4 regions of the Enteroscipio rubneri genome follow, and region 3 is predicted to be linked to each of the others. Evidence: predicted binding sites of a transcription regulator. Region 3 holds the regulator's gene; each other region holds the start of a gene.
The links. The regulator HrcA, encoded in region 3, represses chaperone genes, less so after heat shock. The targets are predictions, from matches to a motif close to TNTTAGCANNCNNNNNNNNNGNNTGCTAANA.
Positions count from the first base shown of each region.

Region 1: the regulator HrcA is predicted to act here: its motif matches at 2,748-2,778, upstream of ABGT83_RS00470 (ATP-dependent Clp protease ATP-binding subunit).
Region 2: the regulator HrcA is predicted to act here: its motif matches at 5,487-5,517, upstream of ABGT83_RS08510 (Hsp20/alpha crystallin family protein).
Region 4: the regulator HrcA is predicted to act here: its motif matches at 2,230-2,260, upstream of htpG (molecular chaperone HtpG).

Region 1 covers NZ_CAWVIN010000001.1:113,447-120,802, forward strand. The annotation lists gene greA (transcription elongation factor GreA) at 1-27, shown strand, start outside; gene lysS (lysine--tRNA ligase) at 284-2,269, shown strand; gene ABGT83_RS00470 (ATP-dependent Clp protease ATP-binding subunit) at 2,823-5,387, shown strand; gene ispD (2-C-methyl-D-erythritol 4-phosphate cytidylyltransferase) at 5,534-6,376, shown strand; gene ispF (2-C-methyl-D-erythritol 2,4-cyclodiphosphate synthase) at 6,522-7,037, shown strand; gene cysS (cysteine--tRNA ligase) at 7,108-7,356, shown strand, end outside.
Region 2 covers NZ_CAWVIN010000003.1:289,207-296,562, reverse strand. The annotation lists gene ABGT83_RS08540 (hypothetical protein) at 1-474, opposite strand, end outside; gene ABGT83_RS08535 (DUF5692 family protein) at 698-1,660, shown strand; gene ABGT83_RS08530 (TetR/AcrR family transcriptional regulator) at 1,760-2,431, shown strand; gene ABGT83_RS08525 (NAD(P)H-dependent oxidoreductase) at 2,527-3,090, shown strand; gene ABGT83_RS08520 (NUDIX hydrolase) at 3,118-3,741, opposite strand; gene ABGT83_RS08515 (NAD-dependent protein deacylase) at 3,841-4,602, opposite strand; gene ABGT83_RS08510 (Hsp20/alpha crystallin family protein) at 4,907-5,371, opposite strand; gene ABGT83_RS08505 (metallophosphoesterase family protein) at 5,964-6,509, shown strand; gene ABGT83_RS08500 (ferric reductase-like transmembrane domain-containing protein) at 6,526-7,230, opposite strand.
Region 3 covers NZ_CAWVIN010000002.1:703,787-711,142, reverse strand. The annotation lists gene hemW (radical SAM family heme chaperone HemW) at 1-953, shown strand, start outside; gene hrcA (heat-inducible transcriptional repressor HrcA) at 1,177-2,187, shown strand; gene dnaJ (molecular chaperone DnaJ) at 2,254-3,390, shown strand; gene ABGT83_RS06525 (RsmE family RNA methyltransferase) at 3,400-4,311, shown strand; gene ABGT83_RS06520 (MiaB/RimO family radical SAM methylthiotransferase) at 4,311-5,606, shown strand; gene ABGT83_RS06515 (PhoH family protein) at 5,648-6,604, shown strand; gene ybeY (rRNA maturation RNase YbeY) at 6,610-7,071, shown strand; gene ABGT83_RS06505 (diacylglycerol kinase family protein) at 7,093-7,356, shown strand, end outside.
Region 4 covers NZ_CAWVIN010000003.1:430,634-437,989, forward strand. The annotation lists gene htpG (molecular chaperone HtpG) at 251-2,206, opposite strand; gene ABGT83_RS09090 (helix-turn-helix domain-containing protein) at 2,346-2,561, opposite strand; gene ABGT83_RS09095 (PfkB family carbohydrate kinase) at 2,581-3,510, opposite strand; gene ABGT83_RS09100 (cupin domain-containing protein) at 3,581-3,916, opposite strand; gene ABGT83_RS09105 (peptidylprolyl isomerase) at 4,128-5,138, opposite strand; gene ABGT83_RS09110 (hypothetical protein) at 5,135-5,491, opposite strand; gene ABGT83_RS09115 (hypothetical protein) at 5,479-5,886, opposite strand; gene ABGT83_RS09120 (hypothetical protein) at 5,913-6,452, opposite strand; gene ABGT83_RS09125 (hypothetical protein) at 6,454-6,978, opposite strand; gene ABGT83_RS09130 (carboxypeptidase regulatory-like domain-containing protein) at 6,978-7,356, opposite strand, start outside.

The sequences.
Region 1 (7,356 bases), on a different contig from region 3:
ATGACCATTACTAAGATCGAGCACTAGGGTTTCGTCGGCCTGACGGCCGCCGGAACTTCTTGACGCTGCGGCCCGCCGTCGCACCCGATCTTCGCGCGATGCTGCGGGCTTGCGTACCCAGGTACGCAACGCCTGCGCCATCTCCCGAATTTCGGGTGCGACGGCGGGCCTCGCTGACTTACTACGCCAACCTGCGCGGTTGGTTTTCGCGCTTCGCGCGAAGGGCTTGGCCCTGGCGGGCAAGCCTCGCTATGCGGGCTGTACGAGATTGAGGGGCTGAACAATGAGCGACATCAACGACACGACCACCACCGGACAGATCATCGAGGACGATCCCGTCGCAGTGCGCCTGGCCAAGCGCGATGCGCTGCTGGCGGCTGGCAAGGATCCGTACGGTCACGCGTTCAAGTACTCGCACCACCTGGCGGACCTGGCCGCCCAGTACGAGGGCCTGGAGGACGGCGCATCAACCGAAGACGAGGTGCAGGTTGCCGGTCGCATCATGGCGAAGCGAGACCAGGGTAAGATCGCTTTCCTCGAACTGCGCGACTCGACGGGCGATATCCAGCTGTTCTGCCGCATCAATGCGCTCGACGAAGACGCATTCGCCGAGCTCAAGAACCTCGATGTGGGCGACTGGATCGGCGTCGCGGGCACTATGATGCGCACGAAGCGCGGGCAGCTGTCTGTGGCTATCCAGTCCTTCGAGCTGCTGTCCAAGAGCCTTCGTCCGCTTCCCGAGAAGTTCCACGGCCTGGCTGACAAGGAGACGCGCTACCGTCAGCGCTATGTCGACCTCGTCATGAACCCCGAGGTCAAGGATACGTTCGAGAAGCGCTTCAAGATCGTTGCCGCCATCCGCCGTTATATGGAGGATCAGGGTTTTTACGAGGTGGAAACGCCCTTTCTGCATCCTATCCTAGGCGGTGCGAACGCCAAGCCGTTCGTCACACATTTCAATGCGCTCGACCGCGACTACTACCTGCGCATCGCTACGGAACTGCCCCTCAAGCGCTTGCTTGTGGGCGGGTTCGAAAAGGTGTTCGAGATCGGGCGCCAGTTCCGCAACGAGGGCATGGACCCGTTCCACAACCCGGAGTTCACCACCATGGAGGCTTATCAGGCGTTCTCCGATCTCGAGGGCATGATGGAGCTCACGCAGGGCTACATCCAAGCCGCGGCGCAGGCTGCGTGCGGTACGTTGCAGATCACCTACCAGGGACAGGACATCGACCTGTCGGGCGAGTGGCGCCGCGCATCCATGATCGAGCTGGCCACCGAAGGAGCAGGCGAGCAAGTGAACTTCGAGCGCACGCGCGACGAGCTTGCGTCTATCCTCGAGCGTAACGGCGGGCATGCCGATGCGACGTGGGGCAAGGGCAAGCTGATCGCCGAGATTTTCGAGGCTGTGGCCGAGGAGAAACTCATTCAGCCCACCTTCGTTATCGACCATCCACTTGAGGTGTCGCCGCTGGCCAAGAAGAAAGCGGGCAATCCGGACCTCACCGAGCGCTTCGAGCTGTTCATCTGCGGGCACGAGTACGCCAACGCTTTCGGCGAGCTGAACGATCCAGTTGACCAGGCCGAGCGTTTTCGTGCGCAGGTGGAGGCGAAGGATCTCGGCGACGATGAGGCCATGGGATACGACGACGACTACGTGCGCGCGCTCGAGTACGGAATGCCGCCCGCCGGAGGCGTGGGCTTGGGCATCGACCGTCTGGTGATGCTGCTCGCCGACGCGCCGTCCATTCGCGACGTGTTGCTTTTTCCTCACATGCGCGATGAGGCGCCTGCGGGCGGGCATCCGCGCGGCGGTGCCGCGCCGGCGGCTTCGGCCCAGGCCGCAGCGATCGCTCCTATCAGGCCGGCCGTTCCCATCGATTTCTCGAAGGTGGTCGTCGAGCCGCTGTTCGAGGACGAGGTCGATTTCGACACGTTCAGCAAGTCGGACTTCCGCGCCGTGAAGGTGAAGGAGTGCGTGGCCGTTCCCAAGAGCAAGAAGCTGCTGCAGTTCACGCTCGACGACGGCACGGGCGCCGACCGCGTCATCCTGTCCGGCATCCATGCCTACTACGAGCCGGAGGAGCTGGTGGGCCGCACGCTTATCGCCATCACCAACCTCCCGCCGCGCACTATGATGGGTGTCGACTCGTGCGGCATGTTGCTTTCGGCCATCCATGAGGAGCCGGGCGAGGACGGCGAACCCGAGGAACGCCTCAATCTACTGATGGTGGACGACCGCATCCCCGCCGGCGCGAAGCTGTACTAGCTTCCTGTCAAGAAGCGACCTCGATGAAGGAAGCTGCCCGTCGAAAGAGGTGCAGTCGAGGGGGTCCAGCATAGCAGCGTGGTTCATGATGCCTCCTCCGTGCAGGCACGGAGGCTTCGCGGGTCCGACTCGGGTCCCTGCACGTGTGCAAATGCGGAACCTGCTGCTCTGCGCTGGAGGGCGGATCGGGCCGTCCTTGCGCCGCGACCGTCTCGAGTCCTGTCCAGGCGCTGATTCGCGAACGGCACGCGTTACGCATCTTCTGCGAATGCCTCGCGCGAGGGCGGGGCCGTCCGAGGACGAGACTCCTCCGCCAGCGAACGGGTTCTCGACATTCGCCTACGTTTCGGCTCCTCGTCAAAAGCGAGCACGTTCGGAGTCATCCGCCCGCTCGAACGCGCGCCGTGCGAGGTCGTGGTACGATGGCTCCGTCGCGCGTGAGCGCAAGTTATGGAGCACGCGTGTGCGGCAGCCACCGCGTTGGCACTCTCTTGACGAGAGTGCTAGCATGTACTACGAAACACAAGAAGCTCCGCGAGAATCGAGGCTTTAGATGTCATTCGAGAAATTCACGGACAAAGCGCGTAAAGTGCTTGTCCTTGCTCAGGATGAGGCACGATCGCTTCATCAACCCTATGTGGGCACCGAGCACATTCTGCTCGGTCTTATCCAGGAGAAAGACGGTTTGGCCGCCCAAGCGCTCGAGCGCCTGAACGTCAAGTACGACGCCGTGGTGCAGGCCATCCGTCAAGTTGTGACCATCGACGAGGATACCGACGTGTCCGGGCACCTCTCCTTCACGCCGCGCGTGAAGCGCGTGCTTGAGAACAGCCTGCGCGAGGCCATGCAGATGGGCCAATCCTACATATCCACCGAGCATTTGCTGTTGGGCATCGTGCGCGAGGGCGACGGAACGGCGCTCGAGGTGCTCACGCGCCTGGGCGTCTCGGGCGACGATGTGCGCTCGGCGCTCAACGACCTGGTGGGGCAGAGCCCGGTGTACGCCGGCCGCAACCCGTTCGACCCGAACGCTGGGTCGTCGGACAGCGTGCTCAAGGAGTTCGGCACCGATCTCACACAGAAGGCGCGCGACGGCAAGCTCGACCCGGTCATCGGCCGTGCAGGCGAGATCGAGCGGGTCATGCAGGTGCTCTCCCGCCGCCAGAAGAACAATCCGCTGCTTATCGGCGAGCCGGGCGTGGGCAAGACCGCCGTCGTCGAGGGCCTGGCGCAGCTCATCGTATCGAACCAGGTGCCTGACATCCTGCGAGGCAAACGTCTGTTCACACTTGATGTGAGTGCGCTCGTTGCGGGCTCCAAGTATCGCGGCGAGTTCGAGGAGCGCCTGAAAAAATGCATCAAAGAGGTTATGGATGCGGGCGACATCATCCTGTTCATCGACGAGATGCACACGCTCATCGGGGCCGGTTCGGCCGAGGGCTCGATCGACGCCGCTGCCATCCTCAAGCCGCCGTTGTCGCGCGGTGAGATCCAGGTGATCGGCGCCACCACCATCGACGAGTACCGCAAGCACCTGGAGAAGGACTCCGCGCTCGAGCGGCGCTTCCAGCCCATCACCGTGGGTGAGCCGAACGAGGAGCAGGCGCTGCGCATCATGGAAGGCCTTCGCGACCGGTACGAAGCGCATCACCAGGTGCACTTCACCGACGAGGCCCTACAGGCGGCCGTGGCGCTGGCCGACCGCTACATCCAGGACCGCTTCCTGCCCGACAAGGCCATCGACGTGCTTGACGAGGCCGGCGCGCGCATGCTCATTCGCAACATGACGCTGCCGAAAGAACTGCGCGACCTTGACGACGAGCTGCGCAAGCTTCGCGGAGAGAAGGATACCGCCATCGCTGCGCAAGACTTCGAGCGCGCCGCCCAGCTGCGCGATCAGGAGTCCGAGCTCAAGTCCAAGCGCGAAGAAGCCGAGAAGAAGTGGGAGGAGGACGCTCAGAAATCCATCCACCAGGTGACGGTGGAGGATATCGCTGACGTGGTGTCCATGACCACGGGCGTGCCGGTGTCGAATCTCACCGAGGCTGAGACCGAGAAGCTTCTGCGCATGGAAGCCGTGCTTCACGAGCGCGTGGTGGGCCAGGAAGAGGCCGTGACGGCGCTCTCGAAGGCTATCCGCCGTTCGCGCTCGGGTCTGAAGGACCCGAAGCGCCCCGCTGGTTCGTTCATTTTCCTCGGCCCTTCAGGTGTGGGTAAGACGGAGCTTTCCAAGGCGCTGGCCGAGTTCCTGTTCAACTCCGAGGACGCGCTCTTGAGCTTCGATATGTCCGAGTACATGGAGAAGCATAGTGTCTCGCGTCTCGTGGGTTCGCCTCCGGGCTACGTGGGCTTCGATGAGGGCGGCCAGTTGACGAAGGCCGTGCGTCAGCGTCCTTACTCGGTCGTGCTGTTCGACGAGATCGAGAAGGCCCACCCCGATGTGTTCAACATCCTGCTCCAGATCTTGGAGGAAGGCCGCTTGACCGACGCGCAGGGGCGCACGGTGGACTTCCGCAATGCGGTCATCATCATGACGTCGAACGTGGGCGCCCGCGAGATCGCGGAGCCGACGACCCTGGGCTTTTCGGTCGAGGAGCATGCTGGCCTCTCCGACAAGGAGATCAAGAGTCGCGTCATGGCGGAGATGAAGAAGCTGTTCCGGCCCGAGTTCCTAAACCGCATCGACGAGATCATCGTGTTTAAGTCGCTCAACGACGAGCAGATCGAGAAGATCGTCGAGCTCATGGTGGCCGATTTGCGCGAACGCTTGATCGAGCAGAATATGACCATCAACTTGACCGAGGCGGCGCGCAAGCTCATCGCGAAGGAAGGCACCGACGCGACGTTCGGCGCGCGGCCTCTGCGCCGGGCCATCCAGCGTTTGCTGGAGGATCCTCTGTCCGAGGAGATTCTCGAGGGCATGTGGACGAGCGGTTCGGTCATCGACGTGGATGCCGTGGACGGCGAGCTGGTGTTCTCGGCGGGTTCGGGATCAATTCCTGCGCCGCGCAAGCGCGACAGCATCGCCCGGGAAGCGGAGCTTCTGCTGACGAACTACGATTTGGGCCATGCCGGTGTGACCGGTGGTGGCTCGATGTCCGGTGGAGCCGCCGACTAGGCATCCGAGCGTTCGCGAGGGCCGTCCGAGAGGGCGGCCCTCGTCGCTTTCAGGGGATGATCGGCATAGCATATGGCTCGCCAAGCCGCCAAACGAGATTTGTCGTATACTAATGCGCATCGCAAAACGACCCGAGAAGGACGATCATGCCGAAAACAATCGATCCCGTTTTCTCCCCCGAGGTGCTGGGCGCTGCCGAGCTGGCCATGGGCGATTTCGACTTCGATGCGCTCACGCAGACGATTGGCGGGCTTAAGGGGGAGGTCGACAAACATCCGCAGACGGCGGCTATCATCTTGGCGGGGGGCACGGGAGAGCGTTTCGGCAAAGAGGGCGGCAAGCAGTTGGTCGAGATTGCAGGCAAGCCTATTCTCACCTGGTCGGCCGAGGCCTTCGATGCGGTGGGGGATATCGGCCTCATCGTTATCGTGTGCCCTGAGGACCGCCAGGCGGAGTACTTGAAGCACGCGATCGATCCGTTCCCGTTCGTCACGCCGGTGGTGATGGCCCCTTCGGGTCCGAGTCGCCAGGAATCGGCATTTTCCGGTCTCGAGTTCGTTCCTGAGGACTACGAATACGTCGTTCTGCACGACGGTGCCCGGCCTCTTATATCGCCCGATCTCATCGCTCACACCATTGCGACCCTCAAGGGCAACATTGATTGCGATGGCGCAATCGTGGCTCATCCGGCCGTCGACACGCTCAAGGTGGTCGAGAACGGGGTGATCGTGGGCACGCCCGATCGCAGTGTGTTTTGGAACGCGCAGACGCCGCAAGTGTTTCGCGCGGGCATTTACCGGCGCGCACACGCCTCGGCGCTTTCAGACGGTTTTGTTGGCACCGACGACTCGTCGCTTATCGAGCGGCTGGGCGGGCGCGTGCTCGTGGTTGAAGGCAAGCGCGACAACATCAAGCTCACCGTGCCCGAGGACTACCTCATGCTGGCTGCCGCTGTTCGGACCATGTACATGAAGGGCGGGGAAGAATGAGCATCCGCGGAAGGCGATGCGGCAATATCCCGCCGCTCGGACGGTCCTGCTCGCACGAAACGCCCGCTGGACGTTTCGGCTCGTGCGGAACTCGCTTGGCGGACGTTGCCGCATCGTCTGCGCATGCTGAGATCGGAGGAAGCGAATGATGCAGCCTGCGACGTTCGATCCGACTTCGCTGCGCGTCGGGCAGGGGTACGACGTGCACGCGTTCGCCGAGGGGCGCAAGCTCATCTTGGGTGGCGTGAACGTTCCCCATGTCCGCGGGCTGCTGGGCCACTCCGACGCCGACGTGCTGGCGCATGCCGTTGCCGATGCGCTGCTCGGCGGCATACGCGGGGGTGATATCGGCAAACTGTTTCCCGATACCGATCCGGCCTATGCGGGCGCCGACTCGCTCAAGCTGCTGGCTTCTGTGGCGGGGAAGGTGCGCGCCGAAGGCTTTCAGATACTCGACGTGGATTCCGTCATTGCCGCCCAGGCCCCCAAGCTTGCGCCGTATCGTGAGGCCATGCGCGAGAACCTTGCGCGCGCTATGGGCGTTGCGGTGGAAAACGTGGGCGTGAAAGCCACCACCACCGAGCAGCTGGGCTTCGAGGGCCGCGAAGAAGGCATATCGGCGACGGCGGTCTGCCTGCTTTGTCGATGTCGCGAGTTCTGAAACGCGATCCTGCAGCCCGTCCACGCTCCTCGCTTTCCACCGAACGAATCAGCCGAAAGGTACAGCCACCATGATACGACTCTACGATACCAAGACGCGCACCAAGACCGACCTCGTTACACTCGAGCCGGGCAAGGTGGGTATGTACGTGTGCGGACCCACCGTGTACAACTACATCCACGTGGGAAATGCACGCACGTTCATCTCCTTCGATAACATCCGTCGCTACCTCATGTGGCGGGGCTTTGATGTGACGTTCGTGCAGAACGTCACCGACGTCGACGACAAGATTATCGCGAAGTCGCTCGAAGAAGGACGT
Region 2 (7,356 bases), on a different contig from region 3:
CATGGGCACGGTGTAGGACAGGATCTCGCCGTGGCTCGAGGTGTCGTACTTCCAGAACTTGTCGCCGAGGGGCATGGTGACGCACAGGATGAAGCCGGCGAGCGCGTTCATCATGTTGCCCATCTGCACGTCGCGCAGCGTGGCCTCGGCGATGTTGCAGAACACGATGCCGTACAGCGCCCAGCGCACCCAGCGCTTGCGCATGGTCCGCCAGAACGGCGTGTCCTTCTGCTCCACGGCGGCGATGCGCCCGAGGCCGGCGAAGATGAGCGGCAGAATGACGGAGAGGTTCTTGGCCCAGCGGAACCAGTCGTCGCCGGGAATGTTGGCTATCCACAGCGGAATGGTGACGAGCGACACCACCCACACCCACATTGACGTGCGATAATGCCGTCGCATGAACTCGGTGAGCAGCATGAGCAGCACGGTGTACGCAACCATCGAGATCGGCGTGACCCACACAGGCACGGTCATGGCGAGGCCCCTTTCCCCCGGTGAAGCGGCTGCTGCCGTGGAACGGCATGCGATGCCGACAACGTTGACGCCGCCAGTCTAGCATCGCCGGCCCCGCTGCTTCTTTCACAAACCGCCCGGCTGTGTGAAAGACTTCACGTACACGAGCTTCGTATACTGCGAGCAGGCGCGTGGCGGGCGAGGGGCTCATCCGCGCAGGGACTCGCAGAAGGGGGCGATCCTCATGGGCATTCTGTATCAGGCCGAAGATCCGCTGTACTGGGCCATATGGCTGTTCATCCTGTTCGCGCTCATGGCGTTCAACGAGCTGGGGCGGGTGAAGCTGTGGGCCGGCATCGCGCTGTTCGCGGTGGTGCCGCTCGTGCTCACCGTGTTCGTGTGGCCCACCACGGCCGCGCCGGGCAACCCCTACGGCACGGGCACGTGGTTCAACTGGGTGAAGACGTACTCGGCGCTGGCGGGCTGCCTTGGCTTCATCGCGCTGCGCTTCGTGAAGTGGCGCGGGGCCGACGGCCGCACCCATCACCTGTACGAGAAGCGTTGGGCGCTCTGCTTCCCTCCGCTCATCTTGGCTATCAACATCGCCGAGGCCGTGATCCGCGACTTCCAGGTGTTCAGCTTCGGCTTGTGGCAGGGCGGCATCGTCGAGAACCTGTGGACCATCTCCGGGCCGTGGAACATCATGAACGGCATCGCTGGCATTCTGAACATCGTCACCATATGCGGTTGGTTCGGCATCTTCATCTCGAAGGACTCGTCGCGCGACATGATCTGGCCCGACATGATCTGGGCGTGGGTCATCGCCTACGACTTGTGGAACTTCGCCTACACGTACAACTGCATCTCCGACCATTCGGCGTACTGCGGCCTGGCGCTCCTGCTCGCGTGCACCATCCCCACCTTCTTCATCAAGAAGGGGGCGTGGCTGCAGCACCGCGCGCAGACGCTCGGGCTCTGGATCATGTTCGTGATGACGGTGCCGCAGTTCGCCGACGTGCTGGCGCCCATCCCCACCACGCACAACCCCACGGTGTTCTTCGTGGTCAGCCTGCTGGCGCTCGCGTCGAACGTAGCGCTGGCCGTCTATCAATTCCGTCGCATCCGCCAGCGCAAGCTCAACCCGCTCAAGGACGAGCTGTACGCCGACACCAAGGCCTACCAGCGGGTCGTCGAGGAGAACCGCTAGGCGCGCCCCATGACCGACGCCGCCTCTCTCCCGTATAATGGACGCGAGCAGGACCGCCCTGCGCGCGTCCATGCGCGCTTCGGAGCGAGGGGAGGGACCATGCGGTTGGGCACCCGGCAGACCAGGTACGCGCCCGTGCGGCGCGAGTGCGGGCGCGCCCTCACCGAGAGCCGCCGCCTCGTCGGACCGGCCGGCGACATCATGCTGGCGGCGCGCTCCCTGTTCGAGCGCCAAGGCGTGGCGAAGACCACGGTGAAGGACGTGGCCGCCGAGGCCGGCGTCACGCGCGAGCTGGTGTACTACTACTTCGAGAACAAGCAGGCCGTCATCGACGCTGTGCTGGATGACTACGTGGAAGACCTCGTGGAGAGCGTCATCGTGTGGAACGAGTCGCGCCGCTTCGGCGACACGCCGGGATCGCTGCGCGCGTGCATCGCCACGTTTCGCCGCGCGCTCTACGACGCCGAGGGCAACCCGCGCCCCATGATCGGCGTGCTCGAGGAGCTGGGAGAGCGCGACGCGTTCGACGTGCGCGCCGTGCGGGAGACGGTGGACTGCATCAACGACAACATCGTGGCCGAGTACGCGGAATACCACCAGGTGGAGATAGAGTTCGTGTACGAGATGTTCTGCGTGGTCATCTTCGGCCTGGTGGGCCTTGTGAAGATCAACCCCGCCATCTCCGACGAGGCGCTCATGAAGGTGGTGGAGCAGGCGCTGCATTTGGACATGCAGCCGCTCGAGGCGCCTCCCGACGAGTCGCGCGCTTAACCGCGCAGTCGCAGACGCATCTGCCGCTCGCGCGAGCGGCAGATGCGGTATCATACCGACACAAACGCTGGTGTCGAACGTCTATAGGAGCACTCATGACCATCTTGTTTGTGAACGCATGCATGCGGGGCGAGCAGTCGCGCACGCTGCAACTGTGCCGCGAGTATCTCGAAGGCGCCGAAGACGACGTTGTCGAGGTGGATCTGGCCGCGCTCGACTTGAAGCCGTTCGACGCCGCCATGGTGGCGTACCGCACAGAGAAGCAGACCGCCCGCGAGTGGGACGACCCCATCTTCGCCCTGTCGCGCCAGTTCGTCGAGGCGGAAGACATCGTCATCGGCGCGCCGTACTGGGACCTTTCGTTCCCGTCCGCGCTCAAGATCTACCTTGAATATGTGAGCGTATGCGACCTTGCGTTCCACTACACCGAGGACGCGCGCTGCGAGGGCATCTGCAAGGCGCGCCGCCTCACCTACATCACCACGTGCGGCGGCTTCGTCGAAGGCGCGAACTACGGATACGAGTACTTCTGCGGCATTGCCAAGATGTTCGGCATCCCGGAGACGAGGCTCGTGGCGGCTGAGGGGCTCGACATCGTCGGCATCGACGTGGAGGCGCGGCTGGATAAGGCGCGCGAGCAGATCGCCCAGCTCGGCTAAGCGAGCGCGCTTCCGCCGCGCGAACTGCTAGCGCCGTCGAGCGAACGCCTCCAGCACGAGCTGGGCGCGGGTGCCGATAGGGGTCGTGTTCTCGTCCAAAAAGCGCGGGACGTCCTCGATGGCCAACTCGAACGGCTCGATGAACTCCGACGGCTCGGGTTGCGCATCCGATGCCTTCTCCACCTGTGCGAACACGACGTGCACGCTCTCGTCGGTGAGTCCGGTGGACGAGAAGCCGGCCTGCGGCAGAGGGTCGAGCGCATCGTCGCCCAGGTCGGTCCGCAGCGCATAGCCCGTCTCTTCGCGCAGCTCGCGGTCGACGCAGTCCCGTAGATGCTCGCCTTCTTCGACGAGACCTGCGGGAAAAGCGATGCACCAGCTGTTCAGCGGATAGCGGAACTCGCGGATGAGCAGCAGCGTGCCGTCCGCCGTCTGCGGCACGATGCACACCGCATCGGCCGTGGGCGCCGCTCCTGCAGCGCGGCCTTCGAGGCTTCGACAGTAGTCGTCGAGCTTCTTGCGCGAAGCGCTTTCGTACTCGTAGCGCGTCCCGTCGGGCAGCTCGTAGGTGAGGACGTACTTGTTTATCCATCCCGACGAGACCTGACGGATGTCTTCGAGCTGGGGAGATGCGGAATCGTTGACGGACATGGGGATTCGCTTTCGTCGAAGGAGTGTATGCGTTGCAGGTAGTATACCAGGCGTTTTAGGTACGCGCTCCAAGCGGGTCGGGATCGTCGGCATCGCTCGCTAGAAGTCGAATGCGACGCCCACGTCGGCGGCGATGCAGAGATCTGCCTGCCGATCCCGTGGGGTAGGGGTGCGGTTGATGATGACGAGTCGGTTCCCCGTGAAGTAGTCGATGAGCCCGGCCGCGGGGTACACTGCCAGCGACGTGCCGGCCACCACGAGTAGATCAGCCTGTTGGATGGCTACCAGGGCGCCTTGCAGCACCGCCTCGTCGAGCGGTTCCTCGTATAGCACGACATCGGGCTTCACGATGCCGCCGCAGGCGGGGCACCGTGGCACGCCGTCGGCCGCCTCGGCGCGCAGGGCGAGCAGCTGTTCGACGGTGTAGGGAGCCCGGCATTTCCGGCAGTAGTTGCGCAGCACGCTGCCGTGCAGCTCGAAGACGTTCTTGCTGCCAGCTTCCTGGTGAAGCCCGTCGATATTCTGCGTGACCACGGCGGCGCACGCGCCCGCCCGCTCGAGCTCGGCCAGCTTGCGGTGCGCCTGGTTGGGCCGCGCGTCGAGCGCGATCATGCGCTCGCAGTAGAAATCGAAGAACTCGCGCGGGCGCGCGTCGAAGAAGCTGCGGGATACCATCTGCTCGGGAGGGCAGGGGTACTTCTGGACGAACAGCCCGTCTGAGCTACGGAAATCGGGGATGCCGCTTTCGGTTGACACGCCCGCGCCGCCGAAGAACACCATGCCGCCTACAGGCGTCTCGGCCACCCAGCGCCGAAACGTTTCGAGGTCGCGACTGGTTTGGCTGCGCGGTTGTTCGGCCATAGTGCCTCCTGCAAAAAGCCGTTTCCTTCACGAAAAGCTCGCGGTTCGTTCCTCGGGGCGCATCATAGCATGCGGGGCTATGCACGCGAGCAAACTTCAGGGCGAAGTCCGGCTCTGCGTTCGTCAATGATCATAGGAGGGCGTGCGCCGCAGTGAAAATCCGATAATCTATGGTGTAGCGCGCCAGCAGGCGCAATGTACTTTAGAATAAAACGAACCGAACCCTTCGAGGGTCCGGTTCGTTTGAAAAGATGTTTCGATGCACCTCGGACGCCGTATTGCAGGCGCGCGGGCATCCTGCGGATTAGCCTTCGATGGCGATGGTCTTCTTCTCCTCGAGCTTGGGCTGCTCCTGCTTCTTGGGCACGTCGATCTTGAGCACGCCGTCCTCGAAGCGTGCCTTGATGTCGTCTTCCTCGATATCGTCGCCGACGTAGAACGTGCGGCTGCACTTGCCGCTGAAGCGCTCCTTACGGACGAACGTGCCCTTCTCGTCCTTGTCCTCGGATTCGCTCTGCGTTTGAGCGGTGATGCTGAGGTAGCCGTCCTTCAGATCAGCCTGGACGTCGTCCTTCTTGAAGCCGGGCAGATCGATGGTTAGCTCGTAGCCATCGTCGGTCTCTTTGATGTCCGTGCGCATGAGCGTGGGCGCCATCTTCTGCATGGACTGCATCGGGGCGGATGCGGCGTCGAAGAATGCGTCGAACGGATCGGTCATCAGCTCGCTCAACAGGTTGCGGTTCCTTCTCATCGGTACCATCATGGCCATATCGATCATCTCCATTTCGTGTGCGGCTCGGATTCTCTGAAGTGCTCAAAACGAGCGTAGGAAATCTAAGCCTTTCTCTATATGATTTTCTGTACGACAACGTTATAAATCCGACAATTAGCACTGTCAACCGGCGAGTGCCAAAAGTTACGGTTTCGTCAACTTCGCCATAGTCGATCTCGAAGCGCATTCTGGCTGCACGTCCGTCCGACGCTTCGAGGTTTTAACGCATGGTATCCCGTGCCCGGAGCTTCGCTCCGGCCGAGCATACGAGGCTGCTAAAGCGACAAACCCCCGGCAGGCCGCCGTCAAGCAGCAAGCCTCCCCGCACAACTCGCCATCAGCGGCGAGCCCTCGCAACGCGCTTGTATGCCGCCGTTTCTTATCGTCGCGCGGTCGTTTCCCATGTCCGTGCGGTTCCGACGGCTTGCGCTCGAAGGCGGCTTGCATCTTCATCGCCGATCGCGCTTGCGCGCCGTAGGACCGGTGCGAGGGAATGCCATGCGCGAGTTGTTGTTCTATACTGAGATGCGTGCGAGCAGATGATGAGCGCACAAGAACGGGATACGCCCCGCACGAAAGGAGACCGGCTTTGACCACGATCGGCATCATCTCCGACACGCATGGAAAGCTTCCGAGCGAGGCGCTGGCGGCCATGGCCGACGTCGACTACATCATCCACGCAGGCGATATCGGCGGGCCCTCCATCCTGCGCGAACTCTCGGAACTCGCGCCTACGATAGCGGTGCTCGGCAACAACGACTTCGATGAGTACGGCTCCTCCGTCCAACGTTTCGCTCGACCCGTCATCGACGGTGTGCGCTTTCTCGTGGCGCACTACCCACGAGATGTGCGCATCAGTTTCGCGGGCGGCGGAGGCGTCGCGCCGGGCGATCCCGTACCGCAGGTGCTCGTACACGGTCACACCCATGTTCCCGAGCTGCTTACAGGCAAGGAAGCGCGCCCGGCCGATCTGCTCATCTGCCCCGGTGCGGTGTTTCGTCAGCGCGGCGGGTTTCCTAAATGCACGGGGCGCATGCTTGTCGATGATGGTCGCGTGCTGGGCGCGCGCATCTCGTCGCTGGACGGTGCGACCGTGTTCGAAACAGGTGCGCTCGACAAGCTGCCACGGGCTTGAGCCTCGTTCTCGGACGTTACGAGGCTTCGGTACGCGACTGCGATGCGACTGTTCTCGCCAATGCATGCCGTTGCAGCGCCCGCCTGCTTCGTAGTATCGCGTAGCAGGCGAACACGGCGGTGTACACGCTTAGGCTCACCAGGGCCGTCTCCTTGCCGGACAGGGCCGACGGCAGCAGAAGCAGGGCCAGATGCACGTACATGAGCAGGTAGAACGGATAGGCGAGACGCTGGACACCCTTCCAAGCGGACGGCTTGAGACGCTGTTTGACCGCCAGCAGCGACGTGGCCAGTAGGATAGCCATGAGTGCAACGAGCGCCGTGGCGAGAGCCAGCGACAGCGCTAGATTCACGGTAGGCGTCGCGGCGATGGTAGGCACGTACGAGGCGGCGTAGAAGGCGATGTGCCCGACGACGAAGATGCACGCCATTACGGAAAGCTGCCTTCTGACCGCCATGATTCGAAGCCTCAAACGGGAGGAGTCTTCAAGCGCGCCTGCGAACATGACGATAGAGAAGAGCACGAAGGCCAGTGCGCAACGCTGCACGAGCGGTAGGAAGTACGGCCAGAGGCCGCCCGTCGCGTTGGATGCCGATCCGAAAAAGTACAGGGCAACGAGTGCGGCGGATAGCGCATAGAACAATCCGGGATAGCGCTTCAAGGGTCGTTCGCATACCGCAAGCAACGCGACTGCAACAACGAGCGCGATTAGAAACCTCATGACCAACCCCCTTTGGTCGATGGATGCTGTCATACTATCATAGTATAGAAAGGTTGGCAATGGGTTTGAAAACGCGCTGCTCACTGCCAAAATTTGGCATGATCAACTCGATATTATCCTTAAAAT
Region 3 (7,356 bases):
AGGAGGGGGAGCTCAGCGCGATCGAGACGGTGTATCTTGGCGGGGGCACGCCCTCGCATGCAGGGCTCTCGCGGTTGTCGATGCTCTTGTACACGCTGTCGCTCTCGATGCGCCTCGAACCCGATGTGGAATGCACGATGGAGGCGAATCCGGAGAGCCTCACCGAGCGCATGGTGCGCGACATTTGGGCGCTCGGAGTGAACCGTCTGTCCATCGGCGTGCAGAGCTTCGACGACGAAGTGCTGCGCATCCTTGGGCGGGCGCACGACGCGGACGCAGCTCGACGCGCCGTCGAGGCCGCTCGAACGCGCTTCGAGAACGTGAGCGTGGACCTCATATGCGGCATTCCCGGACAGTCAACGGAAAGCTTCGAAGCGAGCGTACAGGAGGCCGCGCATCTCGGCGTCTCGCACGTGAGCGTGTACCCGCTTACCATCGAGCCGCACACGCCGTTCGACGCTGCGGTGCTCTCGAACGAGCTGGAGGAGCCTGACGACGACGTGGAGGCCGCGCACATGGAAGCGGCCGCACGCGTGCTCACCGAGGCGGGATTCGCACGCTACGAGGTTGCAAGCTACGCGCAGCCCGGCTTCGCCTGCCGTCACAATATCGCATACTGGACAGGAGTGCCGTACTTAGGGCTTGGCCGCTCGGCCGCAACGATGACGCAGAACGCGGAGCGGCGCATGCGCATGCAGGACGGGCGTGCAACCGACGATCTCGATGCGCGCCAGATGGCCGCCGAGGATCTCATGCTGGGCATGCGCATGTCGCAAGGTGTTTCCGACGCGCAGGTGAAGCAAGCCGAAGCACTCGGCCTCGCAGCGGATGAGGCGTTCACCGAACTTTCCGAGCAGAGCCTCGTAGTTCATGAAAATGGCCGCTGGCGCCCCACCGAGCGCGGATGGCTCTGCGGAAACGAGCTTTACGGCCGCTTGTTCGACTTGGCATAGAAAGTAGCGCAAGGCGGGGAGGCGGTTCGGAGCAGCGGGCAGCGGGGAACTGTCGAGTTTCTCCACATTTCAGCGCTTTCGTTAGCACTCTCCCGCCTCGGCTGCTAGAATGATGCGTCGGCATCGTCGAGGAGAGGACGGCCTGCCGCACGTCGCCGCCGCGCAGCATGCGCGCCAGCGACGCTCGGGGCAGGATTCGGAGGAGAGAGGAAGGTGGAGAAGCGTGCTATCGGACAGGCGGCAGCGGGTGCTTGCGGCCCTTATCGAAGAATACGTTGCACGCGCTCTACCCGTGGGTTCGCGTACGCTCACCGAGCGCTATCAACTGGGGGTGAGCCCCGCCACTGTGCGCAACGAGCTCTCCGTGCTCGAGGACGAGGGCTATATCGCTCAGCCGCATACCTCGGCCGGCCGTATCCCGACCGATCACGGCTACCGAGCTTTCGTCGACAACCTTCTTGAGACCGATATGGGGAATGACGACGTCCGCTATGCGGAAGTCGTCGACGAGCTGCGCCGCAGCGCGAGCGAGCTCGACTCTCTTTTGGGTCGGACATCGACGGCCCTTACGCGCCTCACAGACTGCCTTTCGATCGTTCTCGCTCCTTCGGTGCTGAATCTGCATATCAAGCAGCTCTCGCTCGTGTCGCTCAATCCTCACCGAGCTCTCGTGGTGCTCGTCACCGAAGACGGCCAGGTGTTCAACCGTCAGATGGAGTTCGCCGAAGAGGTGGCCGCCGAGGATCTCGCGCAGGTTCAGCGTTTCCTGGGCGATGTGTTCACCGGCAAGACGCTGCACGAGATCGAGGACGGCCTCGGCGCGGGGATGGTGGAGGCGTTTCGCGACCCTCTCGTTCGCATGGCGCTCGACGAAGTGCTGTCCTGCCTCCAGGAAAGCTCATCGTCGCGGGCGCGACGGCTCGGGGTGTGCTCGCTTCTCACGAAGCCCGAGTTCAGCCAGTCCCAAGCTCTGCTGCCGGTCATGCAAGTGCTCGAGGACGATACCGTGCTGCTGCACATTCTCGACGACGCGGCTGCCGGCGGGGCGGGGCCCACGGTTCGCATCGGTCGGGAGAACGAAGCGGAGGAGCTGGCGGGCGTGTCCGTGGTCGCCAACCACTACGGCCGGGGTGAATCGGCGGGCATCGTAGCCGTCATCGGACCCACGCGCATGGATTATTCCAAAGTGATCAGGGCGGTTCGCATTGCAAGTTCCGCCTTGGAGGACGTGTAAAAACAATGGAGAGCGACAGGGGACGAAGCACGTTGCCTTGTCGACGAGGAAAGGTAAGACACGCAGATGGCCAAGGATCTGTACGAAGTTCTCGGCGTTTCCCGAGATGCGACCGAAGACGAGATAAAAAAGGCGTTCCGTCGCAGAGCTCGAGAGCTGCATCCCGACGTGAATAAAGCTGCCGATGCTGAGGATCAGTTCAAGGAGCTGAATGAGGCCTACGACGTGCTTTCGGACCCGCAGAAGCGCAGCGCTTACGACCGTTTCGGCACGATTCCCGGAGCAGCGGGCGGCGGCAGCCCCTACGGCGGCGGTTACGTGGACTTCGAGGATCTGTTCGGCGGCGGCTTCGGCATGGGCGACATCTTCAGCTCGTTTTTCGGCGGGCAGGCTACCGGGCGCACGCCTATGCGCAAGGAAGGTCGTGACATGGGCGTGGGCTTGCGCTTGACGCTTGAAGAAGTCGCGGCCGGCGCCAAGAAGGAGATCGTCTACGATCGTCTGGCCCCGTGTCCCGACTGCGAGGGCTCGGGTCTGGGTCCTGACGGTCGCGAGATCACCTGTCCCGACTGCCGCGGCCAAGGCCGCGTGGTTAGCGTCCAGCATACATTCCTCGGCGACATGCAGACCTCCGCCACGTGCAAGACCTGCGGCGGCACGGGGCATACGATCGAGAACCCCTGCCCTGAATGCGAGGGCCAAGGCCGCGTTCCTGACAGGCAGCGGGTGACGGTGGAGGTGCCGGTAGGCATCCGCGACTCGCAGCAGCTGCGTCTTTCCGGATTCGGAGAGGCGGGCATGCACGGTGCGCGCCCAGGCGACCTCATTGTAACCTGCCGCATCCAGCCCCACGAGTTCTTCGAGCGCGACGGCGACAACTTGCATGCACGCGCGAACGTCTCCATTGTGCAAGCAGCACTCGGCGCCGAAATCGAACTCGACGGCATTTTCGAGGACGAGAAAGTGCTCGTCCGCATTCCCGAGGGATGCCAGAACGAGCAGGTCGTGCGCGTGAAGGGCTACGGCATGCCGAAGTTCCGCAGCGAATCGCGCGGAGACATGTTCGTACATGTGAACGTCGTGGTGCCCAAGAAGGTGACGAAGCGTCAGCGCGAGTTGCTGGAGCAGTTGGCCGAGGAACTGGGCGAGGACGTGGCCGAGGAGCGGACGCCGTTTCAGAAGCTGCGCGACGCGTTCAACTAGCAGGTAGCGATGTCCCTGCAGCATTTTTACCTTGAAGATCAGGTACTAGGTGAAGAGGTCGGCGAAGTGTTCCCGCTGCGCCTCTCGATCGATGACGCGAAGCACGCCCGCGTGCTCCGGCTCGCATCAAAAGAGCATATCGCGGTAATCGATGCGGTTCAGGATTATTTCGAATGCGAGGTTGTCGCTTTCGATGACGCGCTCCCGCTCGTGCGCATTGCGCGACGCTTCGAAGCGGAGCCGGACGGCCCGACCGTCCTGCTCGTGCAGGGTCTTGCCAAGGGCGACAAAATGGAAACCGTGATCAGACATGCTACCGAACTGGGCGTTGCAGGGTTCGTGCCTTACACGGCCGATCGATCCATCGTGAAGCTGGACAGAAAGAAGGCCGCGGCGAGAACCGAGCGTTGGCGCGCCGTAGCGAAGAGCGCCGCTATGCAGTCGGGGCAGCGTTCCGTTCCGGAGGTATGCAAGCCGGCGTTACTTGACGAGGTGTGCGGGATTCTCGCGAATGCTTCGGCCGTGCTCGTATGCTGGGAGGATGCCCCTTCGCATGCGAGCATCGACGAAGCCTTGGAACGCGCACTCGCGCGGTGCGGTGCTTCACCTGACGAGGCTCGCGTGGCGGTGGTCGTGGGCCCCGAGGGGGGCCTTGCGAAGCGCGAAGTGGAAGCGATGCTTGCCTGCAATTCCCGAGCATCGCTCGTCACGCTCGGTCCGTCTATCCTGCGCACCGAAACGGCCGGCATCGTGGCTCCCGCGATCGTCCTGCATGAGCTCGCACGTTCGACGCGCAAGCTGGATGCCTGGGCAGGCCGGTCGAAACGCGCCGCAGGGCGCGACGTAGACGCATCCTTCGCGCAGGAGGCCGGACGCATCCCGCGGCCTGCTACGATCAGCCGGCCTTTAGAGGGGATCTGATGAACTTCGCTGTCGTCAACCTAGGGTGCAAGGTGAACCGTGTCGAGTCGGACGCGGCGGCTGCCGTGCTTCTCGCGCAGGGGGCCTCGCCTGCGCGCGAGGAGGACGCCGATCTAATCGTGGTGAATACGTGCACGGTCACTGGCGAGGCCGAAAAGAAGACGCGCAAGGCCGTCCGCCGCGCATTGCGCACGAACCCGACTGCGACTGTCGTCGTCACGGGTTGCGCCGCCGCCGTCGACGCAGCGTTCTACGAAAGTTTGGACGAGCGCGTAGAATGCGTGGCCAAGGCGGCGCTGTCCGCTCGTGTGAGAAAACTCGCCAACGACATGGGCGCTCGCTCTCCGCTCGTCGCGTCGCTGCCGGTGGGCGCGGGTTTCCGCTCGCGCGTCGGTGTGAAGGTGCAGGACGGCTGCGACAACGCGTGTACGTACTGCATCGTGCACGTTGCGCGCGGTCGCGCGACGAGCAGGCCTGCCGACGAAGTGACGGCCGAATGCGTCGCTCTCGCAGCGGCAGGCGTCAGAGAAATCGTGCTTACAGGCATCAACCTGGGATCGTATTGCGATGGCGCGAAGCGCGATGCGTCCGCGATGCGCTTGGCCGGCCTGCTGCGCCGCTTGCTCGGCGAGACGGAACGCCTGCGCGCACCGGGCGAGTTGCCGTGTCGCTTCCGTATTTCGAGTGTCGAACCTCGCGACGTGGATGATGCGCTTGTCGATCTTCTCGCCACCGCCGACGGCCGCATCTGCCGCCATCTGCATCTACCGCTCCAATCTGGCAGTTCGAAGGTGCTGCGCGAGATGGCACGCCCCTACGATGCGGATCAGTTCCGCGCGCTCGTCGAGCGCCTCCATGCCGCCGTGCCCGGGCTCGCGCTATCCACCGATATCATTGCGGGATTTCCAGGCGAGACCGACGTCGAGTTCCAGGAGACGCTCGATGTGGCGCGAGCCTGTCGTTTCGCGAAGATCCACGCCTTTCCCTACTCCCGGCGCGACGGCACACCCGCCGCCGAGCGCACAGACCAGGTACCGCCCGAGGTTAAGGCTGCGCGTGCTGCGGCCTTGCGCTCCCTCGGCGACGAGCTGCGCACGGCCGAGCGAATCCGTCGCGTCGGAACCGTCGAACTCGCTCTGGTCGAGGAGGCCGGCATCGCGATGACGGAAAGCTACTTCGAGGTCGCGGCTCCCACCGGAATTCCGGTGGGAGCGCTCACGAAGGTGACGATCGATGGCGCATCGCCCCCGTCAGAAGCCATGCGCGTTCGCTGTTTGCCCTTGTCGGTTCAGTGACAAGGGCGCACGGCAGGAGGGGGCATGGTACAATGCTGCCTATGACAGATCAGACGCAAATTACTTTGACCGCCCCGCAGAGTGTGAACATGGCGCTTGTCGTGGGTCCGGCAGACGAGCTGCTCCATCTCGTGCAAGATGCGTTCCAAGCGCGCATCACCGTCCGTGGGGACTCTATCGTGCTCGAGGGCGACCCCCTTGAAGTGCAATCGCTCACTGCATTGTTCAGCGATCTTATCAAGCTGGTCGAAGACGGCGGCGAGCCGAGCGTTGGCTACGTGCGCCGTGCGATCGACCTGTTGCATACGGCCGAGTTCTCTCCTCAAGCATTGCGCGAGGACATCCTGCTCACGTACCGCGGTCGCGCTATCCGTCCGAAGACGGCGGGCCAGAAACGCTACGTCGACGCCATCCGCGAGAACACCATCACCTTCGGCATCGGGCCGGCGGGCACCGGCAAGACCTATCTTGCCATGGCTATGGCCGTGGCTGCGCTCAAACGCAAGGAGGTGGGGCGCATCATCCTCACGCGCCCGGTAGTGGAAGCGGGGGAGAGCCTGGGCTACCTGCCGGGGACCCTCACCGAGAAGGTGGATCCTTATATTCGGCCGCTCTATGACGCGCTGTTCGATATGACCGACATGGAACGCGCCCAGCAGCTCATCGAAGGCGGGGTCATCGAGATCGCTCCGCTCGCGTTTATGCGCGGACGCACGTTGAACGATAGCTTCATCATTCTCGATGAAGCGCAGAATACCACGCCCGAACAGATGAAGATGTTTCTCACGCGCCTCGGCTTTGGCTCGAAGATGGTCGTGACCGGCGACGTTACGCAACTCGACCTTCCAAAGGGCATTTCGGGCCTCAAGGGGGTTCGCAGCATTCTCGAAGGACTCGACGATATCGCATTCTGCGATTTCACCGGCAAGGACGTGGTGCGCCATTCGCTTGTAGCGGCCATCGTCGCCGCATACGACCAAGCGAGCAGAAAGGCTTGACGACAATGGATATCCAAATCAGCTACGACTACCGCAAAGAGGATCTTGAGAAGCTACCGCTCGAGGAGCTTACGCGGTTCGTGCTCGCACGCGAGGACAAACCCTTCAATACGGAGGTATCAATCAGCTTCGTCACCGACGAGGCCATCGCGGAGCTCAACGAGAAATACCGCGGCAAGACCGGCCCTACCGACGTGCTTTCCTTTGAATGCGACGGCGTGGACGACGACTTGTCCGCCATGACGCTGGCCGAGGACCCCATCTTCGAACTCGGCGACGTCGTGATCGCTCCCGATGTCGCCAGCCGGCAGACCCGCGAATTCGGCACCACGTTCGAAGAAGAAATCAGTTTGCTTCTCGTACACGGCCTTTTGCATCTCTGCGGCTACGACCATGTGGAGGACGACGAGGCGGAGGTCATGGAAAAGCGCGAGGCCGAGATTCTCGAAGCTTGGTCTAAGCGCTAGGTACGCGAGACGGGATTGGGGATGAACGCTTCAAACGCTGTGGGCGGAGAAAACCGTCCGGTCGGTGACCCCGAGGTCCGCGATGAGCCGGGTTTCGGCGAGGAAGGGTTCGTCCGAAACGAGGCGGACAAGGCATCACACTCAAGGTTTTCGCTGGTCAACGCTTTCGCCTGTGCGATAAGCGGGCTGTTATACGCCCTGAAGACCCAACGCAACATGAAAATCCACGTAGCTGCGGCCGTCTTGGCTGTGATCCTTGGCTTCGTCCTGGCCATCGACCCGCTC
Region 4 (7,356 bases), on a different contig from region 3:
GCTAGTGCGCAGGGTACCCAAAGCCCTATCGGCCCCACCTCTCGACCGGTCGATGTCATCCGACCGTCAGCGGCCCGTCGGGGGAAGTTTCTACAGAAGCGGCCGCCTTTCCACGACCCGATATGCCGCGCACTGCAAACAGGGCGCGCTCCGCAAGAGTCGCGCCCATGTGCTTGCAGGGCGTATGCTGAACGCCCGGATTATCGTCGTGCGCCGGCGAGATGTGTCCGTGCTCAGGATTCGCCGGGTCCTAGGCCATCAGCTTCGTGACGGCGTTTGCATAGGCTACCGGATCGTCGATGGGCATTCCTTCCACGATGAGCGCCTGATTGTAGAGGACCTCGGCGTAGAGCTTCACCTTATCGGCATCGCCGGCCTCCTGCGCAGCCTTCAGCACGTCGAACACGGGATGCTTCACGTTGAGCTCGAGTACACGCTCCGACTTCGGAGCTTCGCCGCCGTCGGGCATCTGCGCCATGATGCGCTCCATCTCAAGCGAGATCGGGCCGGCCGCCGAGATGCAGGCGGGCGCATCGGTGAGCCGCGACGACACCGCCACGCTGGTCACCGCATCACCGAGTGCGTCCTTCATGGCCGCGAACAGCGCCTCGTTCTCCTTCGCAGCCTCCTCGGCCTCCTTCTTCTCCTCCTCGGAGGCCAAATCGAGATCGCCCGACGCCACGTTCTTCAGTTCCTTCGGACCCGTGCCCTCGATCGGCTTGTCCTCTGCGTCAAGCTCTGGCTCAGGGCCGTACGTCATCATCGACTGGAAGCAGAACTCGTCGACATCCTGCGTGCACAGCAGAACGTCATAGCCCTTCCCGAGCACCGTCTTCACGACGGGCAGCTTGCCCAAACGATCGATGCTCTCACCCGCAGCGTAGTAGATGGCCTTCTGGCCTTCGGGCATGGCCTCGACATACTCGGGGAGCGTGACCAAACGCTCCTGCTTTGCGGAGTAGAACAGCAGCAGATCGGCCAGCTGGTCTTTCAGCATGCCGTAGCTCGTGTAAATGCCGAACTTCAGACCACGGCCGAAGTTCTCGAAGAACTTCTCGTACTCCTCGCGATCGTTGTCGCGCATCTTCTGCAGCTCGGACGTGATCTTCTTCTCGATCTTCCGTCCGATGGCGCGCAGCTGGCTGTTGTGCTGCAGCGTCTCGCGGCTAATGTTGAGCGTGAGGTCTTGGCTGTCAACGACGCCGCGCACGAAATTGTAGTGATCGGGCAGCAGCTCCTCGCACTTCTCCATGATGAGCACGTTGGAGCTGTACAGCGCAAGGCCCTTCTTGAAATCCTTGCTGTACAGGTCGAAAGGAGCGCGTCCGGGAATGAACAGCAGCGCGTCGTAGGAAAGCGCGCCTTCGGCATGGACGCTGAACGTGCGCGCCGGGTCGGCGAAGTCGTGGAAGTCGGTCTTATAGAACTCGTTGTACTCCTCTTCGGCGACCTCGGACTTGTTCCTCTTCCAAATGGGAACCATCGAATTGATGGTGTCCAACTCGAAATACGTTTCGTACTCAGGCGTGTAGTCGTCGCCGGCGTCCTCGGGCTTCGGCTTCTCGCGCGACTTGGACACTTCCATCTGCACGGGATAGCGCACGTAGTTGCTGTAGCGTTTAATGAGGCTCTTCAGACCGTACTCCGAAAGGAAGGTATCGTACGTGTCATTCTCAGAGTCGTCTTTGAGCGTGAGGATGATGTCGGTGCCGTGGCCCGCGCGCTCGGCCTCCTGAATGCTGTAGCCTTCGACACCGTCGCTTTCCCAAGCCCAGGCCTCGTCGCTGCCGTAGGCGCGCGACACAACACGCACGCTCTTGGCCACCATGAATGCGCTGTAGAAGCCCACGCCGAACTGGCCGATGATATCCACGTCGTCGCCCTGGGCCTCGGCGTTGTCCAGCTTGAAAGCAAGCGAATCGGAGTGCGCGATGGTGCCGAGGTTGCGGTCCAGCTCGTCCTTGGTCATGCCGATGCCGCTGTCGCTGACCGTGACCGTTCGGGCATCTTTGTCGTAACTCACGCGAATGGCCAGCTCGTCCTTGCCAAGCTGGACGTCCTTGTCGGTGAGGCTTCTGAAGTAGAGCTTGTCCACCGCGTCGGAGGCGTTGGAGATGAGCTCTCGCAGAAAAATCTCACGGTTCGTGTAAATGGAATTGATCATAAGATCGAGCAGTTTTTTGCTCTCTGTCTTGAACTTGCGCATGGTTCGCGTCGCATCCTTTCATGCATTAGCAGTCTAGACCTTCGAGTGCTAATAGGAGATTGTAGTCGGAGCTTTGGGCATGTCAAGCAGTCGGGTCGACCATTCCATACGATCTTCGCCCGGTGCAGGCGCTGCAGTGCTACATGCCCTTCAGCAGAAGCGGAAGCTCTACGTGGAGAGCATCCGCGATGCTCTCCACGATCGAGAATACCCGAGGGTCGCTTGCACCCGCTTCGATGCGGGCCAGCTCTTCGCAGAGCAGACCCGCCTTGACGGCCAGCTCCTCTTGCGTCATACCCTGCGCCGTGCGCTCAGCGGCAATGTTCAATCCCAGAATATACGAAGCTTTCGACACGTCATGCTCCATCCGCAGATCACACGCGTATGCCCAGGCTCGCGAACGTCTTGTCATCCAGCACGCCGCCCTCGACCTGACAGACGGCCGCCGCGGCGCAGTTCGCGATGGCAAGCGCGTCTTTCCATGTCCGACCAGCGGCGCGCGCTGCGACCAGCGCCCCCAGGTGCGCATCCCCCGCTCCGATCGAGTCGACCACGTCCACAGGCTCGGCCACCACCGTCGTGCAGGAGCCGTCGGCGAACACGGAGGCTCCGGCAGCTCCGGCCGTGATTACCGCCGCGTTCCCGCATTCTTGCGCGATGGCGAGGCCCGCCGCTTCGAGCGAGGAGCATCCCGTATAGGCGCGCGCCTCTTGATCGTTGAGATGCCACACAGGGTGTAGCGCGTTGATGCGAGCTGTCTTTGCGGGCCCCACTCCCAGGATGCGCGGCCCGGGCGCATAGTATAGCCGGATGTCAGCATGATCCTCGAAGAAGGAGATGATCGCGTCCCCGCCCGCCCCCTCGATCTCGTATCCGCTTGCAAGACCGTAGCCGAAGCAACTTGGGTCGAGTTCGTCGAACCAAGAGCGCTCGAAGTGCCTGTCGATTCCGGGCAAGGTGAGCATCGTCCGCTCGCCGTCCGGTTCGACCAAACATACGCACCCGCCGCTGTCGAGCACGGCGCCATCGCCGCGCGCGGGTACGCGCAGGGCTTCAAGGCCGCGCGCATGCAATTCGCGCTCGACGAAGCCAGCGAATATCCCCTCGCCCACCGGCGCGAACAGCGTATGCGGCACTCCCAGCTGGCGCAGCATGTTCGCCGAGTTGAAGGCGCAGCCGCCCACGCGCGCTCGCACGCTTTCCGCGACCGCGCCTTCGCCCGATTGCGGAAGCCGCGGCATATGGCAGACGAGGTCGACCATGATGGCCCCGACCGCGAGGATGGCTGGTGATGCAGCAGGCATGTCGCGCCCTTTCTTCGCCTTCGAGCGAGAGTCGGTGCAGGTACACCCGCAGGAGGGTGAGACGGCGACGTTATTTGCCGATGATCAGCGCGATGAGGACCACCGGCTCGTCGGAATCGTTGACCAGGCCGTGCGATTCACCGTCGTCGCAGAAGGTGACCGCACCTGCCGAGACCTGGCGTTCGACGCCGTTGTCATTGTAGGTGCCCGTTCCGCTCAGGATGTAGTACGCCTCCGCCTCGCCAACGTGCTGATGCGTTGGCAGCTCGCTGTGCGGCGCGACGGTGAGCTGGGCGAACAATCGGCACGTTTCCCCCATGCAACTCGGGTCGACCAGCACGTCCTTAACATAGTTGCGCGGCCCTTCGGTGACATCGATGATCTCGCGGGTATACGTGACACTCATGGCTCCCCCTTCAACGGCGTTTCGATTCGTCAAGTATAGCAAACCGCCGGCGCCGCGCCTCCCACAGGTCAACCAGATACAACGTGCAATTGTGCGCCCGGGAGCGTCGCCGCGGCCCCGAGGACCAGTCGGCCCAGGACGCCGCGGCCCCGAGCACGGGCAGGGCGGCCCGTCCCGTGCCCTCCCGGGCGGGCCCACGGGGCCCGAGGGGCTACTCGGATTCCTGGGGGACCTCCACGTTGTAGGAGGCGTCTTCGGGCATGTCGTTGACGACGATCTCGGCCTTCGACTTGAAATCGGCGAACCAGTCCCGGTAGCCGCCGTCGGAGGCTTCGCTTTCGAAGGAGGCGCGCGCAGCCTCCAGGAGGGCCTCGGGAACCTGGCCGACCTCGGTCAGGCCGCCTTCGGGGATGTCGAACTCATCGGTGCACATGACGAGGCAGACGCCCTCTTCGGTCTCGAACGGCTCGCTTACCTCGCCCGCCTCCAGGCCGGCCAGCGCCTCGGCGTAGGCCTCCCCCACCGGCGAGAGCGCGTCCCATCCCCTGTCGCCGCCGGCGGCGGCACCCTCGTCGGCGGCGCGCTCGTCGGCGGCGTCGGCGAACTGGACCTCGCCGGATTCGACGGCGGCGCGCACCTGCTGCGCCTCGTCGGCGCCATCGGCTGCGAACAGGATGCACGAGGAGCGCTTGGCCCCGTCGTAGCCGGCGGCCCGCTCGAGCAGCTGCCCGTCGTCAGGTGCGGCGGCCTCGGCGAAGGAGTCGGCGAGCGCCGTCTTGAGAAGCGAGAGCTCCACCTGGGCGCGGTAGGCCTCTTCGGTCGTGTGCGAGGAGGCGAGCGCCTCGCGCCAGGCCTCGTCGGACTCGTAGCCCTCCTTCGCCTTCTGCACGGCTTCGTCCACCTCGGCGGCGTCGGCCGACACGCCGCGCTCGTGGGCCGCCTGGCGCACCAGCTCCTCGTCGACGTAGTAGTCCACCACCTCCTGGCGGACGGATTGCGGGGTGTAGCCGTTGTCGGCCAGCCACGTGGCCCATGCGCCGTCGTCTTCCAGCGACGAGGTCGCGCGGAAGTCGTCGATGTAGGCGGCGACGGTCTCCTCGGCGACGGGCGTCCCGTTCACGGTGGCGGCCGGTGCGGCGCCGCCGCAGCCAGCCAGCCCGATCGCGCAGCTTAGGGCAAGCGCCGTCGCGATCACCGCGCGGGCGGGATTCGATGCTTTCATAAAACGTTTCCTTTCTCGTGCGGGGAAAGTCCCCCCTGTGTTTTCGGGATGGGCCGCCCTTCGCAGCCGGCGGCGTGCTCGGCAGTCTCGAGCAGGGCGAGGCCGGCCCGGGTGATCCGGTAGGAGTTCTCGGCCGAGGCGCCGTTGGGGTGGGTGCGCCGGGTCGCGTCGAGCGCGCCTTTGCGGACGAGGCGCTGCAGGGCGCAGCGCGCCTGGCAGGCGGAAAGCCCCGTCTTCGCGGCGACGTTCGCGATGGACACGACCGCGCCGCGCGGCCCGTCTAGGTGCGCTTGCACGCAGGCCAGGACCGCCAGCTCGCGCCCGGCCGACACCGACGACTTCACTCGCGGCACGGCCGTCGCCCCACATCCCGCCCGTCCGGCTTGCGGGGAGCCTCGTCGCGGCGCGGGCCCTCCCGCCTGCGGGCCTCGACGGGCCCGGGGCGAACCTCGAGCCTGCGGGCGGCGGCGTCGATCTCGTCTTGGAGGACCTCGTAGCCGGCCTTCGTGAGGACGTAGCGGTTCGCCCGCTGGCCCCCGTCCTCGTCGAAGCGCGCCTCCACCACGATAAGCCCCTCGCCCTGCAGCGCCCGGCAGGCGCTGCGCACGCGGCCCTCGGTGAGCGCGAGCGAGCGCGTCATCAGGCCGAAGGACGTGCCCTGGCCGGAGTTCTCCTCCGCGCGGACGGCCAGGTACGCAAGCACGCGCATCCTGGTCCTCTCGAGCGTCTTCCTATCCGTGCGAGCCATGTCTGTCCGCTCCTTTCAAACGCGCTTTACGAAACTGTCGCCTTGATGACGGTGCGGACGCTTCTTGTGCCCGCACTGATGGTCTGCGCGGGACCGATGGGCGAGGCGGACATCGTGAGCGTATCGGCCTCCCCGGGCCGGATGGATCCGGTGAGGAGCACCTCACCGGAAGCGCCGCCCACGGCCTGCTTGATGTTCTGGCCGTTGAGGGAGAGGACCACCTCATCGAGCAGGCGCTGGTCGTCGGTGGTCTCGTAGAGCGCCAGACGCACCGCCTTGGTGGAGCGGCTCTCGTTTTCCACGGCCACGCTCACGTCCCGCGTGCCCGCCTCGTCCAGGCGGCCCTCCTCGTCGGTTTTGATGGTCATCTTGATGTTGGAGGGCAGCACCACGCTGATGACGTCCTCCACCTCGCCCACCTTGCCCGTGAGCACCGTCTCGACCGCCGCGCCGTCGCGGTCGATGATCGCCTCCGCGCCGAACGCGGGGGCGGCGCAGGCGAGCGCGAGCGCGGCCGCCGCGCAGATCACCCTGCCGGGCGCTGCCCTGTACGTCAGTCTTTCCATGTCAGCCTCCCACCTTCACCTTCACTCCGGCAGCCACCGTGCCGATGTAGCTTTTGTCGTCTGTCCTGTACGCCTCCACCAGCGCCGTGCAGTCGTACTCGCCGGTGGGCACCATGGCGTCGAGTGCATCTTTCTCCACATAGGTCCCCGGCTGGAGCAGCCCGGTGGCGTACACCTCCTCGCCGGTGTCGTCGCGCACGAGCCTGAGCCTTGTGTACTTGGCGTTGCCGGCCGGGTTCTCGAACATGACGGCGCCCTCAGACGAGGGGGTCTCGAACGCCATGCGGGTGTTGACGGAAAAGCCGATCATGCCCTCGTCGAGCGCGCGCCGATCCTTTTCCGAATCCTCCTCGCCGAAAAGCGCGCCCACCACGATGTTGCTCTCCATGTCCTCGTCGGGCCGATCGTGCAGAGCGCACCACGCGCACGCGAGCGCCACCGCCAGCAGCAGCGCGGCGAGCGCGGCGATGCGCACACGCCGGGCGCGCCGGGCGTCGTCGGGCGGGTGCGGAAAGGGCGCGGCCATCAGCTGCTCTCTTTCCGCGATCCGCCGCCGGCGGCGGCCTCGGGGCCGGAGGCGGGGGCGTCGGGCGATCCGACCTGCGGGGCCTCGGGGGCCTCGGGGGCCTGCGGGGTGTCGGGGCCGGGGGCGTCAGCCTGCGAGCCGTCGGGCGATCCGGCCTGCGGGGCCTCGGGGGCGTCGGGCGATCCGGGGGCGTCAGCCTGCGGGGTGTTGGGGCCGGGGGTGTCGGGTTCGGGATCCTCTTCCTCGTCGCGCTTCTTGCGGCGGACAAGCAGGATGACGAACAGGACTAAGGCGAGCAGCGCAAGCAGCGCCGCGAGCAGCCACGGCCAGGGGCATGCCGAGCCCTCGTCGGACCCATCGGACTTATCGGAGGCGGAA